Regions from separate parts of the Rhodopseudomonas sp. G2_2311 genome, predicted to be linked through region 3. Evidence: predicted binding sites of a transcription regulator. Region 3 holds the regulator's gene; each other region holds the start of a gene.
What was found. The regulator PhoB, encoded in region 3, activates phosphate uptake and scavenging genes when phosphate is short. The targets are predictions, from matches to a motif close to TGTCATNNANCTGTCAT.
Positions count from the first base shown of each region.

Region 1: a site for PhoB is predicted at 2,135-2,151, ahead of VRZ08_RS24450 (DUF2794 domain-containing protein). Genes of this name have one in related genera too.
Region 2: a site for PhoB is predicted at 2,448-2,464, ahead of ugpB (sn-glycerol-3-phosphate ABC transporter substrate-binding protein UgpB). Genes of this name have one in related genera too.

Region 1 is NZ_JAZDRK010000036.1:6,468-10,757, forward strand. It holds gene VRZ08_RS24440 (Bax inhibitor-1/YccA family protein) at 7-798, shown strand; gene VRZ08_RS24445 (N-acetyltransferase family protein) at 1,062-1,613, shown strand; gene VRZ08_RS24450 (DUF2794 domain-containing protein) at 1,756-2,124, opposite strand; gene VRZ08_RS24455 (DUF1223 domain-containing protein) at 2,529-3,284, opposite strand; gene acnA (aconitate hydratase AcnA) at 3,453-4,290, opposite strand, start outside.
Region 2 is NZ_JAZDRK010000010.1:8,224-12,513, forward strand. It holds gene ugpE (sn-glycerol-3-phosphate ABC transporter permease UgpE) at 1-60, opposite strand, end outside; gene ugpA (sn-glycerol-3-phosphate ABC transporter permease UgpA) at 60-941, opposite strand; gene ugpB (sn-glycerol-3-phosphate ABC transporter substrate-binding protein UgpB) at 1,064-2,392, opposite strand; gene VRZ08_RS14465 (CaiB/BaiF CoA transferase family protein) at 2,622-3,827, opposite strand; tRNA gene VRZ08_RS14470 (tRNA-Ala) at 4,014-4,089, opposite strand; gene VRZ08_RS14475 (TIGR02300 family protein) at 4,160-4,290, opposite strand, start outside.
Region 3 is NZ_JAZDRK010000014.1:1,982-6,271, forward strand. It holds gene VRZ08_RS17340 (aspartate aminotransferase family protein) at 1-319, opposite strand, end outside; gene VRZ08_RS17345 (GcrA family cell cycle regulator) at 796-1,305, shown strand; gene phoB (phosphate regulon transcriptional regulator PhoB) at 1,655-2,368, opposite strand; gene phoU (phosphate signaling complex protein PhoU) at 2,442-3,158, opposite strand; gene pstB (phosphate ABC transporter ATP-binding protein PstB) at 3,182-4,003, opposite strand; gene pstA (phosphate ABC transporter permease PstA) at 4,000-4,290, opposite strand, start outside.

The sequences.
Region 1 (4,290 bases), on a different contig from region 3:
TCGACCATGTCGGACTTGGACCGCAACTACACTTCTCCCTTCGGCCGGGCCGCCGGACGCGTCGAAACCGCGACCGTCGACGCCGGGCTGCGCGCCTACATGCTGCGCATCTACAACTACATGACGATCGGCCTGGCCATCACCGGCCTGGCGGCGCTCGGCGTCTATATGGGCGCCGTGACCACGGACGCCGGCGCGGCTGCGGCTCGGGTCGGCAACACCATGCTGACCTCGTTCGGCGTGGCGATGTTCGTCAGCCCGCTGAAGTGGGTCTTCATCCTCGCCCCGCTGGCGATGGTGTTTGTCATCTCATTCGGCATCAACCGCCTGAAGCCGGCGACCGCACAGCTTCTGTTCTGGGCGTTCTCGGCGCTGATGGGCATCTCGCTGTCGTCGATCTTCCTGGTGTACACCCACACCTCGATCGTCCGGGTGTTCTTCATCACCGCTGCCGCGTTCGGTGCGCTGAGCCTCTACGGCTACACCACCAAGCGTGACATGACCGGGATGGGTTCGTTCCTGATCATGGGCCTGTTCGGCGTCGTGATCGCCAGCCTGGTGAACCTGTTCGTCGCCTCGTCGATGCTGCAGTTCATCGTCTCGGTGGTGGGCGTGCTGGTGTTCGCTGGCCTGACCGCCTGGGACACCCAGCGCCTGAAGAACGACTACATCTACGGCTACGGCTCGATGGGCGGCGACGTCGCCGAGCGGGCCGCCATTACCGGCGCTCTGTCGCTCTACCTGAACTTCATCAACCTGTTCACGCTGCTGCTTCAGCTGCTCGGACAGAAGGAATAACGGTCTCCTCCCAGACCTGACGGATCGAAGCCCCGGCCCAGCGCCGGGGCTTTTGTTTTGGGCGGAACGAACGTCCGAACCAAGGGACTTCCGCAGGGCATCTCACAGCAAACGCCCGTCCTTGCCGGGCTGGCCTGGCGATCCATCCTGCTGCAGGCAGCCTCCTGCAAGCCAGCCAAGCGTCATGGCGAAGAGGATGGATACGCGGGTCAAGCCCGCGTATGACGCTGAGATTGGCGATCCGCTCCGAGTCCGAATTCCGTATGTCCGACCACCTGATCCGCCCGGCGACCACCGCCGACCTGCCGGCCATCACCGCGATCTACGAGCAGGCGGTGCGGTTCGGCACCGCGACCTTCGAGCTGACCCCGCCCGATCTTGCCGAGATGACGCGGCGGTTCAGCACTCTGACCGAAGCCGGCTTTCCGTATCTGGTCGCGGAGGCGGACGGGGCGATTGCCGGGTATGCCTATGCGGGCCCCTACCGGCCCCGGCCGGCCTATCGGTTCACGGTCGAGAACTCGATCTATCTCGATCCGGCGGCCCACCGCCGCGGCATCGGCAGCGCGCTGCTGCGTGACCTGATCGCCGCATGCACCGAGCGCGGCTTCCGCCAGATGATCGCGGTGATCGGCGATTCCGCCAACGCCGCCTCGATCGCCCTGCACCGCAAGGCCGGCTTCGCGCCGATCGGCACCCATACCGACGTCGGCTTCAAGTTCGGTCGCTGGCTGGACTCGGTGCTGATGCAGCGGACGCTGGGCGACGGCGGTCGGACCGTGCCCGAAGCAGAAGCACGGCCGAACAGCGCATAATGCCGTAACCCTCCGCGAAAGCGGAGGGCCCAGTATTCCAGAGAATTGACGCTGATCCCTGGCGCTCTGGGATATTGGGGCGCCCGGACAAGACGGGGGCCATCGAGACGCTTCGCCCCGACCCAGCTCCGCCGCGTTGAGGTCAGACCAGCGCCAGCTTGCGGTCGATCACCAGCAGCACGCGTTCGAGTTCATGGCCGCGGCGCAGGATCTGGCCGGACGCGCCGATGACGCAGTACGCGCCCTGTTTGCGGGCGAGCCGCGGATCCTTGACGATGCGATAGATCGGGACTTCCGAGGCGCGGCGGAAGATCGAGAACACCGCGGTGTCTTTCAGGAAGTCGATGGCGTAATCGCGCCACTCGCCGGCCGCGACCATCCGGCCATAGAGATTGAGGATGCGATTGAGCTCCAGGCGGTTGAAAGTGACCAGTCCCTGCAGCGGTGCGGTGCCTGGGCGCTCCGCTGCGCGGCTCTCGCTGGGGTCAGCCTCCCCGGAAATCATATCCATCGGCGCCTCCTGTCACGACGCTGACATGATTGCGCCGCCGGCGACGGGCCGCAAGGGGACCGAAAGCAGCAGGCGCCGAAACAGCGCCCTTGCGCACGCGGCTCACGCCTTCGTTAGCCGAATTCTTATTGCCGCCCGATTTTCGCCCAGCGCCCGCCAAGCCCGCTTGCGATAACGCTATCACTGCGTTGGCCCGGTCCCTTCGGCTTCGGATTCCTCAGCCCCCAGCCCCCCGAAGCAGTCGGGATCGGGCCTGTACGCAGAACCTCGATCCCCCTCCTGGGCCGACGCAAGTTGGTCCTTTTTTGTTTTGAGGGGCCGGCTCGCTTGCGATCGTGAAGCCCGCAGCCAAGGCGCGCAAATCAGCTCCGGCTATTGTCCGCCAGATCGCACCCGGCAGATGATCAGTTCAGCGACGTGAACGCGGCCCCGAGCATCGCGCCGGGCTTCTCACGGCTGCCGTTCTGCACATAGACCGCCGCCGCATCGACGCCGTCACCGACGACGTTCTCAAGCGGCACCGTCCAGTGCTCCGCCGCACCGGTCCAATCGCCGACCTTCAGCAGATTGCGCACCACGTTGTGGTAGGTGACGTGCCGGCCGCGGTTCTCGCCGCGCCCGATCTCGATCGGGATCGCTTTGGACACCGCGCAGATCCAGACCTCACCGCTCTTGGCGGATTCGCCCTGAGGCGCCGCGGCGACCGACACTTTGATCTCTTTGCCTTCGACCGCCACCGAGACCGGCACGGTCATCACCCCAGCGGTCTTGTCGGTGGTCTTGATCGCGCCCTCGATGCCGGCGCGGTTGCTGCCGACAAGGTGCGCCGACCCATTGACGATCACCTGCGGGGTGAACACGTCCCGATCGCCTCGCACTTGCGAGTAAGCTTTCTGGCGAGCGGTAAAACGGGAGTCGGCCAGGGTGTCCTTCCAGCCGAGATAGTCCCAATAGTCGATCGGCAGGCTGAGGGCGATCACCGACGGATCGCGGGCGAGTTCGCCGATGATTTTGTCCGCCGGCGGACAGGACGAGCAGCCTTGCGAGGTGAACAGCTCGACCACGGCGCGGGGCTCGGCGGCAGCAAGATCGGCCGTCGCGATCGCCACGCACAGGCCGAGTGCGCCGGACCACCGCGAAAATCCACCAACACCATTCATAGTCGTTTGCCGAACCGCCTTTGCCGAATGCTTCGGGACGGCGGCACGCCGCCATCCATCGAGGAGCCTTAAAACGAAAAGGCGGCCATTTGCATAGGCCGCCTTCCGTTCACCTGCCACTCACTTCGCAGTGAGGCATTCTGCGCCTATCGGCGAAGATCGCGACTGTTAGGCCGCGAGCTTGCGCAGCACGTAGTGCAGAATACCGCCGTTGCGGTAGTAATCGAGCTCGTCGAGCGTATCGATGCGGCACAGCAGCGGCACGCGCTTGCGCTTGCCCTCGGCCGAGGTGATCTCGGCTTCCAGCATCTGCCGCGGCTTGAGGTCGCCTTCGAGGCCGCGGATCGTGACCTTCTCGTCGCCCTTGAGGCCGAGCGAGGCCCACGAGGTGCCCTCTTCGAAGGTCAGCGGCAGCACGCCCATGCCGACCAGGTTCGAGCGATGGATGCGCTCGAAGCTCTGGCAGATCACGGCGCGAACGCCGAGCAGACGGGTGCCCTTTGCGGCCCAGTCGCGCGACGAGCCGTTGCCGTATTCGGCACCGGCGAACACCACCAGCGGCACCTTCTCTTCCTGGTACTTCATGGCGGCGTCGTAGATCGACATCTGCTCGCCGTCCGGCCAGTGCTTGGTCAGGCCGCCTTCCGGAATATTGCCGTCGGCGCCCTTCAGCATGTGGTTCTTGATGCGGATGTTGGCGAAGGTGCCGCGCATCATCACTTCGTGGTTGCCGCGGCGGGTGCCGTACTGATTGAAGTCGGCCGGGCGCACCTGACGCTCGGTCAGGTACTTACCAGCAGGCGACGTCAGCTTGATCGAACCGGCCGGCGAGATGTGGTCGGTGGTGATCTTGTCGCCGAACAGCGCCAGGACGCGGGCGTCGACGATGTCGGTGATCGGCTCCGGCTGCTTGGTCATGCCTTCGAAGTACGGCGGGTTCTGCACGTAGGTCGACGACATGTTCCACTTGTAGGTCTCGGACTCGACCGTCTTGATCTTGCGCCAG
Region 2 (4,290 bases), on a different contig from region 3:
GACGCCGATCCACAGGATCAGATGCGGCACCAGGTGTCCGAACTTCCGGTGCTCGACCATCAATAATTCACCTTGCGCTCGACGAAGCGGAACTGGATCGCCGTCAGGGCGATCACGATCGCCATCAGAATCACCGATTGAGCCGCCGAACTGCCGAGGTTCGAGCCGAGCAGGCCGTCCTGATACACTTTATAGACCAGCGTTTCGGTCGCCTTCGCCGGACCGCCGCGGGTCATGGTGTCGATGATGCCGAAGGTGTCGAAGAACGCGTACACGACGTTGACGATCACCAGGAAGAAGATGGTCGGCGACAGCAGCGGGAAGATGATGGTCCAGAACCGGCGCATCGGCCGGGCGCCGTCGATCGCCGCCGCCTCGATCACGCTGGAGGGGATCGCCTGCAGCCCGGCGAGGAAGAACAGGAAGTTGTAGGAGATCTGCTTCCAGGCCGCCGCGAGCACGATCAGCAGCGCCGCCTGATCACCATCGAGCAGCGGGTTCCAATCGACGCCGAGCGCGCGCAGCCCATGGGCGATGACACCGAGCGACGGATTGAGCATGAACACCCACAGCACGCCGACCACCGGCGGCGCCACCGCGTAGGGCCAGATCAGCATGGTGCGGTAGAACGTCGAGCCGCGCAGCGGCCGGTCCGCCATCACCGCCAGCAGCAACGCCAGCGACAGCGACGACAGCGCGATCGCGAAGGAGAAGACGAAGGTCCGGATGATCGCGGCGAAGTAGTCGGGCTGGTCGAGCAGCTCGCGATAATTGTCGAACCAGACGAACACGGTCGACAGGCCGAAGGCGTCCTGCAGCAGAAACGACTGAATCACCGCCTGCACGGCTGGCCAATAGAAGAACACCAGCACCACCACGAGCTGCGGCAGCACCAGCAGATAGGGCAGGAACTTGGACTGGAAGACGGCCTGCTTGAGCATGACTAACTCCCCTCCCCCATCCTGCCGTCATGCGCGGGCTTGACCCGCGCATCCATCACTCTTCCGAAGGATGGATTGCCGGGTCAAGCCCGGCAATGACAGCCAGTGTAGGGTTGGAGCACTTACCTCACCGCGGTCTTTTCGAACTGGCGCAGCATGGCGTTGCCGCGTTCGACGGCGGCGTCGAGCGCCTGCTGGGCGGTCTTCTTCCCGGCCAGCGCCTGCTCGATTTCCTCGGCCCACAGTTCGCGGAGCTGCACCATGTTGCCGAGCCGCAGGCCGCGCGAATTCTCGGTCGGCGGCTTGTTGGTCAGCTCCTTGATCGGGGTTTCGAGATACGGCTGCTCCTTGTAGAAGCCGTCCGCCTTGGCCTTTTCGTAGGCCGCCTTGGTGATCGGCAGGTAGCCCGAGGCCTTGTGGATCGCGACCTGGCGATCGGTATCGGACAGGAACGCCAGGAACTTGGCGACGCCCTTGTACTCGGCGGCGTTCTTGCCGCCCATCACCCATAGCGAAGCGCCGCCGATGATCGAATTCTGCGGCGCGCCCTTGATGTCCGGATAGTAGGGCATCGGCGCGTTGGTCCAGTTGAACTTGGCCTGCGACTTGACGTTGCCGAAGAAGCCCGACGAGGTCAGGAACAGCGGGCACTCACCCGAGGTGAAGCGGCCCTCGCCGGTGTTGGTGCGGCCGGAATAGTCGTAGGTCTTGTCCTTCTGCAGCTCGATCAGCTTCTGCAGATGCTTGAGCTGAACCGGGCCGTTGAATTCGAGCTTGGTATCGAAACCGTCGAGACCGTTGGCCTTGCTGGCCAGCGGCACGTTGTGCCAGGCCGAGAGCTGCTCGAGATTGGCCCAGGTGACCCAGGCGGTGGAGAAGCCGCAGGTGGCGTAGCCGGCAGCCTTCAGCTTCTTGGCGTCTTCGAACACCTCGGGCCAAGTCTTCGGGATCTCGGCGATGTCGGCCTTCTTCAGCGCGTCGAGATTGACCCACATCACCATCGAGGACGAGTTGAACGGGAACGACAGCATCTCGCCCTTGGAGGTCGAGTAGTAGCCGGTGATCGCCGGTAGATACGCCTTCGGATCGAACGGCTCGCCGGTTTCCTGCATCAGTTTGTAGACCGGCTTCACGGCGCCGGTCGCCGCCATCATGGTGGCGGTGCCGACTTCGAACACCTGCAGGATGTGCGGCGCGTTGCCGGCGCGGAACGCGGCGATGCCGGCGTTCATGGTATCGGCGTAGCCACCCTTGTAGGTCGGCACCACCTTGTAGTCACTCTGCGCGGCATTGAAGTCATTGGCCAGCTTGACGATGACGTCGTTGTTGCCGCCGGTCATCGCGTGCCACCACTGAATTTCGGTGACCGCATATGCCGGCGCAGCCATCGCCAGCGTCGCGGCGATCGCCGTCGCGGCGGCCGCGGTCAGGCCAAAGGATCGAAATGCCATGAAAACCTCCCGGTTGGGCACGTGCTGTCGTGGTGGGCGCGCGTAGCAGTGCGCGATGACAGACACATGACCGTATAAGCGAGGCACCGCCGGGGAGGAAGCGGCGGCGGCGCTGTCGTCGCAACAGCTTATGATGCAGTGCAAGAGTTCCTGCACTGCGGTAATCGAAGCTGGGTGCGTAGCGAGAGCAGAATGAACGGCGCCGGCATCGCGGCCGGCGCCGTCCTCATCAGCGTTTGCGCTCGGGGCCGCTGACGATACCGTCGGCCTTCAGCTTGGCGATGTCGTCCGCCGAATAGCCGAACTCGCCGAGCACTTCGTTGGCGTGCTGGCTGAACGTCGGCGGCAGGCCACGCAGGCTGGCCTTGGTGCGCTCGAACCGGATCGGCGAGGCAACGCCCTTGTACCAATCCTTCTCGATCACATCGCCGCGGTAGGCGGTGTGGGGACTGGTCAGCGCCTTGTCGATCGACTGCACCGGGCCTGCGGGCAAGCCGGCATTGAGCAGCCGGTCGCACAGCGGCACCGCATCGTGCTGGCTGAATACCGCCTCGAGTTCGGCGCGGAGCGCAGCGCGGTTGGCGATGCGGTCCTTGTTGCGCGCGAAGCGCGGATCGGTACCGAGCTCTGGCTTGCCGATTTCCTTGCACAGCTTGCGGAACGTGCCGTCATTGCCGACGCCGGTGAAGATCTGGCCGTCGCGGGCGTTGAAGGTTGAATACGGCACCAGGTTCGGGTGCTCGTTGCCGGTCAGCGCCGGCGGCTTGCCATGCAGGAAGTAGTTCGCGGTATGCGGATGCATGATCGCGAGACCGGTTTCGTAAAGCGTGGTCTCCACGAACTGGCCCTTACCGGAGCGCTCACGCTCCGCCAGCGCCATCAGGATACCAATGGTCGCATACAGGCCGGTGGTGATGTCGACCAGCGGCACACCGATTCGCACCGGTCCGCTCTCCGGCGAGCCGGTCGCGGCGATCATGCCGGTCATCGCCTGGATGATGGCGTCATAGCCGGGGTTGCCGCCGCGCGGGCCGTCGGCGCCGAAGCCCGAAATCCGGCAATGCACCAGCCGCGGAAACTTCTCGCGAATCACCTCGTTGGAGAGGCCCCATTTGTCGAGCGTGCCGGGCTTGAAGTTCTCGATCAGCACGTCGGCGTCTTCGAGCATCTTCAACAGCACCTCGCGCCCGCCGGGCGAGGCGAGATCGAGGCCGATCGAACGCTTGTTGCGATTCACGCCGAGAAAATACGCCGCGTCCTCGTCATGGAACGGAGGCCCCCAGTCGCGCACCTCGTCGCCGGCCGGCGGTTCGAGCTTGATGACGTTGGCGCCGTGGTCGGCGAGGATTTGGGTGCAGTAGGGCCCGCCAAGCACGCGGGTCAGATCGATTACACGCAATCCGGCGATCGCGCCGGGCATCGATGCAGAGGTCATAAGGGCTTTCTTACCGAAGCTTTGCAGGAGCGGAGAACTTATCGCCCCCAACACCGTCTTGGCAAATGCCCGGCGGGCGTCGGCTTCGTTCGCAGCGCATGAGAGGCTTCAGTGCTGCGCACCTGAGCGGCGGGCGCTGGGTGTGCGCCTGAGCGAGACAAAAGCTTTGAAAGCCTGAGGGAAGGATGGTGGAGCCAGGCGGGATCGAACCGCCGACCTCTTGCATGCCATGCAAGCGCTCTCCCAGCTGAGCTATGGCCCCTTACCCTGGGTGCGCGGCGCAAATCAAAATCGGCCGCGCGGCAATCGTTGATCACATATCGGCGACGATCTCAAGTCTCCTCATCGCCAGAAACGTCACCAATGATGTCTGTGACGTCTTCATCCTCTTCTTCTTCATCGGCGATGAAGGTCGAATCGTCGTCATCGTCGTCGATGGCTTCGTCGATTTCGATGTCGTCCT
Region 3 (4,290 bases):
ACTCGACCGCTTCAGCACCCGAATTGCAGAAGAACACCTTGTCGGCAAAGCTCTGTTCACACAGCCGCGCCGCCAGCTTCTCGCCGTCGGGGCTCTTGAACAGGTTGGACATGTGCCACAGTTTGGTCGCCTGCTGCTGCAAGGCTTCGACCAGATGCGGATGGCAATGGCCGAGCGCGTTGACGGCGACGCCGCTGGTGAAGTCGAGGTAGCGCTCGCCATCAGTTCCGTGCAGCCAGACACCTTCGCCGCGCTCGAACGCGACATCCGCTCTGGCGAAAACCGGGAGGAGATGGGACGTTGAAGCGCTCTGAGACATGGCCGATCCGATCGGAAAATAGCGGGCCGCCGGCCGGCCGCGTCACGCGCATGACACGAACGCAGTCTGGGACAACGTACCCCGGAAACGAAACGTGCCGCCTTTCCAGGCGGCACGTGGGATTATTCTAGAAGCGTCGAACTCACTGTCAACACGGAGCTTCGACGAAGTGCTGCCAGAAAGCAGCACTCGCGCTGTTTGTTGTGGCTTCGCGGACTCACTCACAGGAGAAGGTGTGGACGCACCGGGTCGGACTCTTGCGCGCGAGTCACGGCATATTGTAGCCTTTTGACTGTCGGGTACGACATCTCGTGCGCGGTTTGTAATCCATTTCGAGTTCTCGGATGAGGCGTAACGCCGGGGCGGCAAGGGTCGTCCGGCGAGCGCTAAGGGATTCTGACAGCTGAGATTTTGACGACCTCACAGCCGCGGTTCCGCGCCGCCCTTCGGCGCCCGCGGCAGGAAGGGATAGAACTATGACGGCATTGACCTGGACCGACGAGCGCGTCGAGCAGTTGAAGAAATTGTGGGAGGGCGGGCTGTCGGCGAGTCAAATTGCCGCCGAGCTTGGCAACGTCACCCGCAATGCCGTGATCGGCAAGGTCCACCGCCTCGGCCTGTCGGGCCGGGCCAAGAGCCCCACGTCGGCAGCGCCGCGGCCGCGCAAGGCGCGCCCGGTGCAGCAGATGATGAGGGTGACCCGCCCGGTGGCGCGCGGCAACACCGCGCTGGCGCACGCTTTCGAAGTGGAAGCCGAGCCCGATCCGATCGCCTTCGACAACGTGGTTCCGATGAACCAGCGCCTGTCGCTGCTGGAACTCAACGAAGCCACCTGCCACTGGCCGGTCGGCGATCCGTCGAGCCCGGAATTCTTCTTCTGCGGCGGCAAGTCGCTGCCGGGCCTGCCCTACTGCGCGCATCACTCGCGCATCGCCTATCAGCCGGTCGGCGATCGCCGCCGCGCAGCTCCCAAGACCACGCGCTAGACTGACGCCGCCTGCCCGAGGCCGCGGCAAACCGCGCGTGCAGCGCAGGGCTGCGCCATACCTCCAAACTGTCATCGCCCGCAAAAGCGGGCGACCCAGTATTCCAGAGCGTCGGTTACTTCCCCCCACTCACTGCAGTACTGGATCCTCCGCCTTCGCGGAGGATGACGCTGCTATGTTGGGCTGAGGCCGCGGCTGAACGATTGCAAAAGCGATAGAGTCGACAAACGCCGCCATCGCGTCGTTCCCACGTGTCGCTAAATCACGCTCGCGGTCATCGTGATTTGAAACGAGTGTCTTGGTGGGCACGCTTCGCTTTGCCCACCCGACGTCGCAAACCTGCTAACAACTACGACGGGCTGCCTTCGACCTTGGCGAAGCGGTCGTCGAGGGCGTAGCCGGCGCCGCGAACGGTGCGGATCGGGTCCTGCTCGCGGCCGATATTGAGCAGCTTGCGCAGACGGCCGATATGCACGTCGACGGTGCGCTCATCGATATAGATATCGCGGCCCCAGACGCCGTCGAGCAGCTGCTCGCGGCTGAACACCCGGCCCGGGTGCTCCAGGAAGAATTCGAGCAGGCGATACTCGGTCGGGCCGAGATCGATCGGCCGACCGGACCGCGCCACCCGGCGCTTGTCGCGATCGAGCTCGAGATCACCATACGCCAGCACGGTAGCGAGCCGCTCCGGCGCCGCGCGGCGCAGCAAGCCCTTCACCCGCGCCAGCAGCTCCGGCACCGAGAACGGCTTGACGATGTAATCGTCCGCCCCGGTGGCGAGCCCGCGGACGCGCTCGCTTTCCTCGCCGCGCGCGGTGAGCATGATGATCGGCAGTTGCTTGGTGTCGCTGCGCGCCCGCAGGCGGCGGCACAGTTCGATGCCGGACAGGCCCGGCAGCATCCAGTCCAGCACCACCAGATCCGGAATCCGCTCCTTCATCCGGGTGTCGGCGTCGTCGCCGCGCGCCACCGTCTCGACCTCGTAACCTTCGGATTCCAGATTGTATCGCAGCAGCGTCGTCAGCGCTTCCTCGTCTTCAACTACCAGAATGCGCGCAGCCATCGTCGTCCTCGTCTCAGTGTCGTCTCGATCCGTCCCATGGCGCCGGCCCGGCGGGCCGGCCGCCAGAGCAGCGTCAGTTGCCGGGCGTCGCGTTGGCGAACGTGGTCATGTCGCCCTTCGGACGCTTGTCCATGATCTGCTGGCCCTCGATCATGTAGAACACCGTCTCGGCGATGTTGGTCGCATGATCGCCGATCCGCTCGATGTTCTTGGCGCAGAACATCAGGTGGATGCAGAACGAGATGTTGCGCGGATCTTCCATCATGTAGGTGAGCAGCTCGCGGAACAGCGAGGTGCAGATCGCGTCGACTTCCTCGTCGCCGTTCCACACCACCATCGCGGCCGGCAGATCGTGCGCCGTGTAGGCATCGAGCACGGCCTTGACCTGCGACTGCACCAGATCGGTCATGTGTTCGAGGCCGCGGATCAGCTTCAACGGATGGAAGTCGTTGTCGATCGCGTTGACGCGCTTGGCGATGTTCTTCGACAGATCGCCGATCCGCTCGAGATCGGTGGCGACGCGCATCGCGCCGACGATTTCGCGCAGGTCGATCGCCATCGGCTGACGCCGCGCGATGGTCAGCACCGCGCGCTCTTCGATACTCCGCTGCATCTGGTCGATCTCGGCGTCGGCCGCGACCACGCGCGAGGCCAGCGCGACGTCTCGCCGGATCAGCGCATCGACCGAGTCGACGATCTGGCGCTCGGCCAATCCGCCCATCTCCGCAACCAGCCGGGTCAGATCCTGCAGATCGCCGTCGAACGCCTTGGTGGTATGTTCGAATCCCATATCCGTGCTCCTCGCCCGCCGCGTCAGCCGAACCGGCCGGTGATGTAGTCCTGGGTGCGCCGATCGCTCGGCGAGGTGAAGATCTTGTTGGTCGGGCCGAACTCGATCAGCTCGCCGAGATACATGAAGGCAGTCGACTCCGACACGCGCGCCGCCTGCTGCATGTTATGGGTCACGATCGCGATCGTGTATTGTTCCTTCAGCTCGTCGATCAGCTCTTCGATCTTGGCGGTGGAGATCGGGTCGAGCGCCGAGCACGGCTCGTCGAACAGGATCACTTCCGGCCGCACCGCGATGGTGCGGGCAATGCACAGCCGCTGCTGCTGACCGCCCGACAGGCTGAGGCCGGAAGCGTTGAGCTTGTCTTTGACTTCGTTCCACAGCGCCGCGCCGCGCAGCGCCTTCTCGACACGTCCGTCCATCTCGGACTTTGAGATCTTCTCGTACAGCCGGACGCCGAACGCGATGTTCTCATAGATCGTCATCGGGAACGGCGTCGGCTTCTGGAACACCATGCCGACCCGCGCGCGCAGCAGGTTGAGGTCGAGCTTGGGGTCGAGGATGTTGGTGTTGTCGAGCAGCACCTGCCCCTCGGCGCGCTGCCCCGGATACAGATCATACATCCGGTTGAAGATGCGCAGCAGGGTCGACTTGCCGCAGCCCGACGGACCGATGAACGCGGTGACGCGGTTGGTGGCGAGCGCCAGATTGATGTGCTTCAGGGCGTGGTTCTGACCGTAGTAGAAATTGAGGTCGCGCACGGTCACCTTGGCCGGGCCGTCCGGCTGGGCGCCGATCGGCGGCATCGCGGACGGAACGCTGGTGGCGATCGAGATCTCGGTCATTTCGTGGTCCTCTCGGCGCCGATGATGCGCGCGCCAATGTTCAGGGCAAGCACGGTCAGGGTGATCAGCAGCGCGCCGGTCCAGGCGAGTTGCTTCCAGTAAGCGTAGGGGCTCTGGACGAAGTTGTTGATGGTCACCGGCAGGTTGGCCATCGTCTTGGTCAGATCCAGGCTGAAGAACTGGTTGCTGAGCGCGGTGAACAGCAGCGGCGCGGTCTCGCCGGCGACGCGCGCGGTCGCCAACAGGATGCCGGTGATCAGGCCGGCGCGGGCGGCGCGATAGGCGAT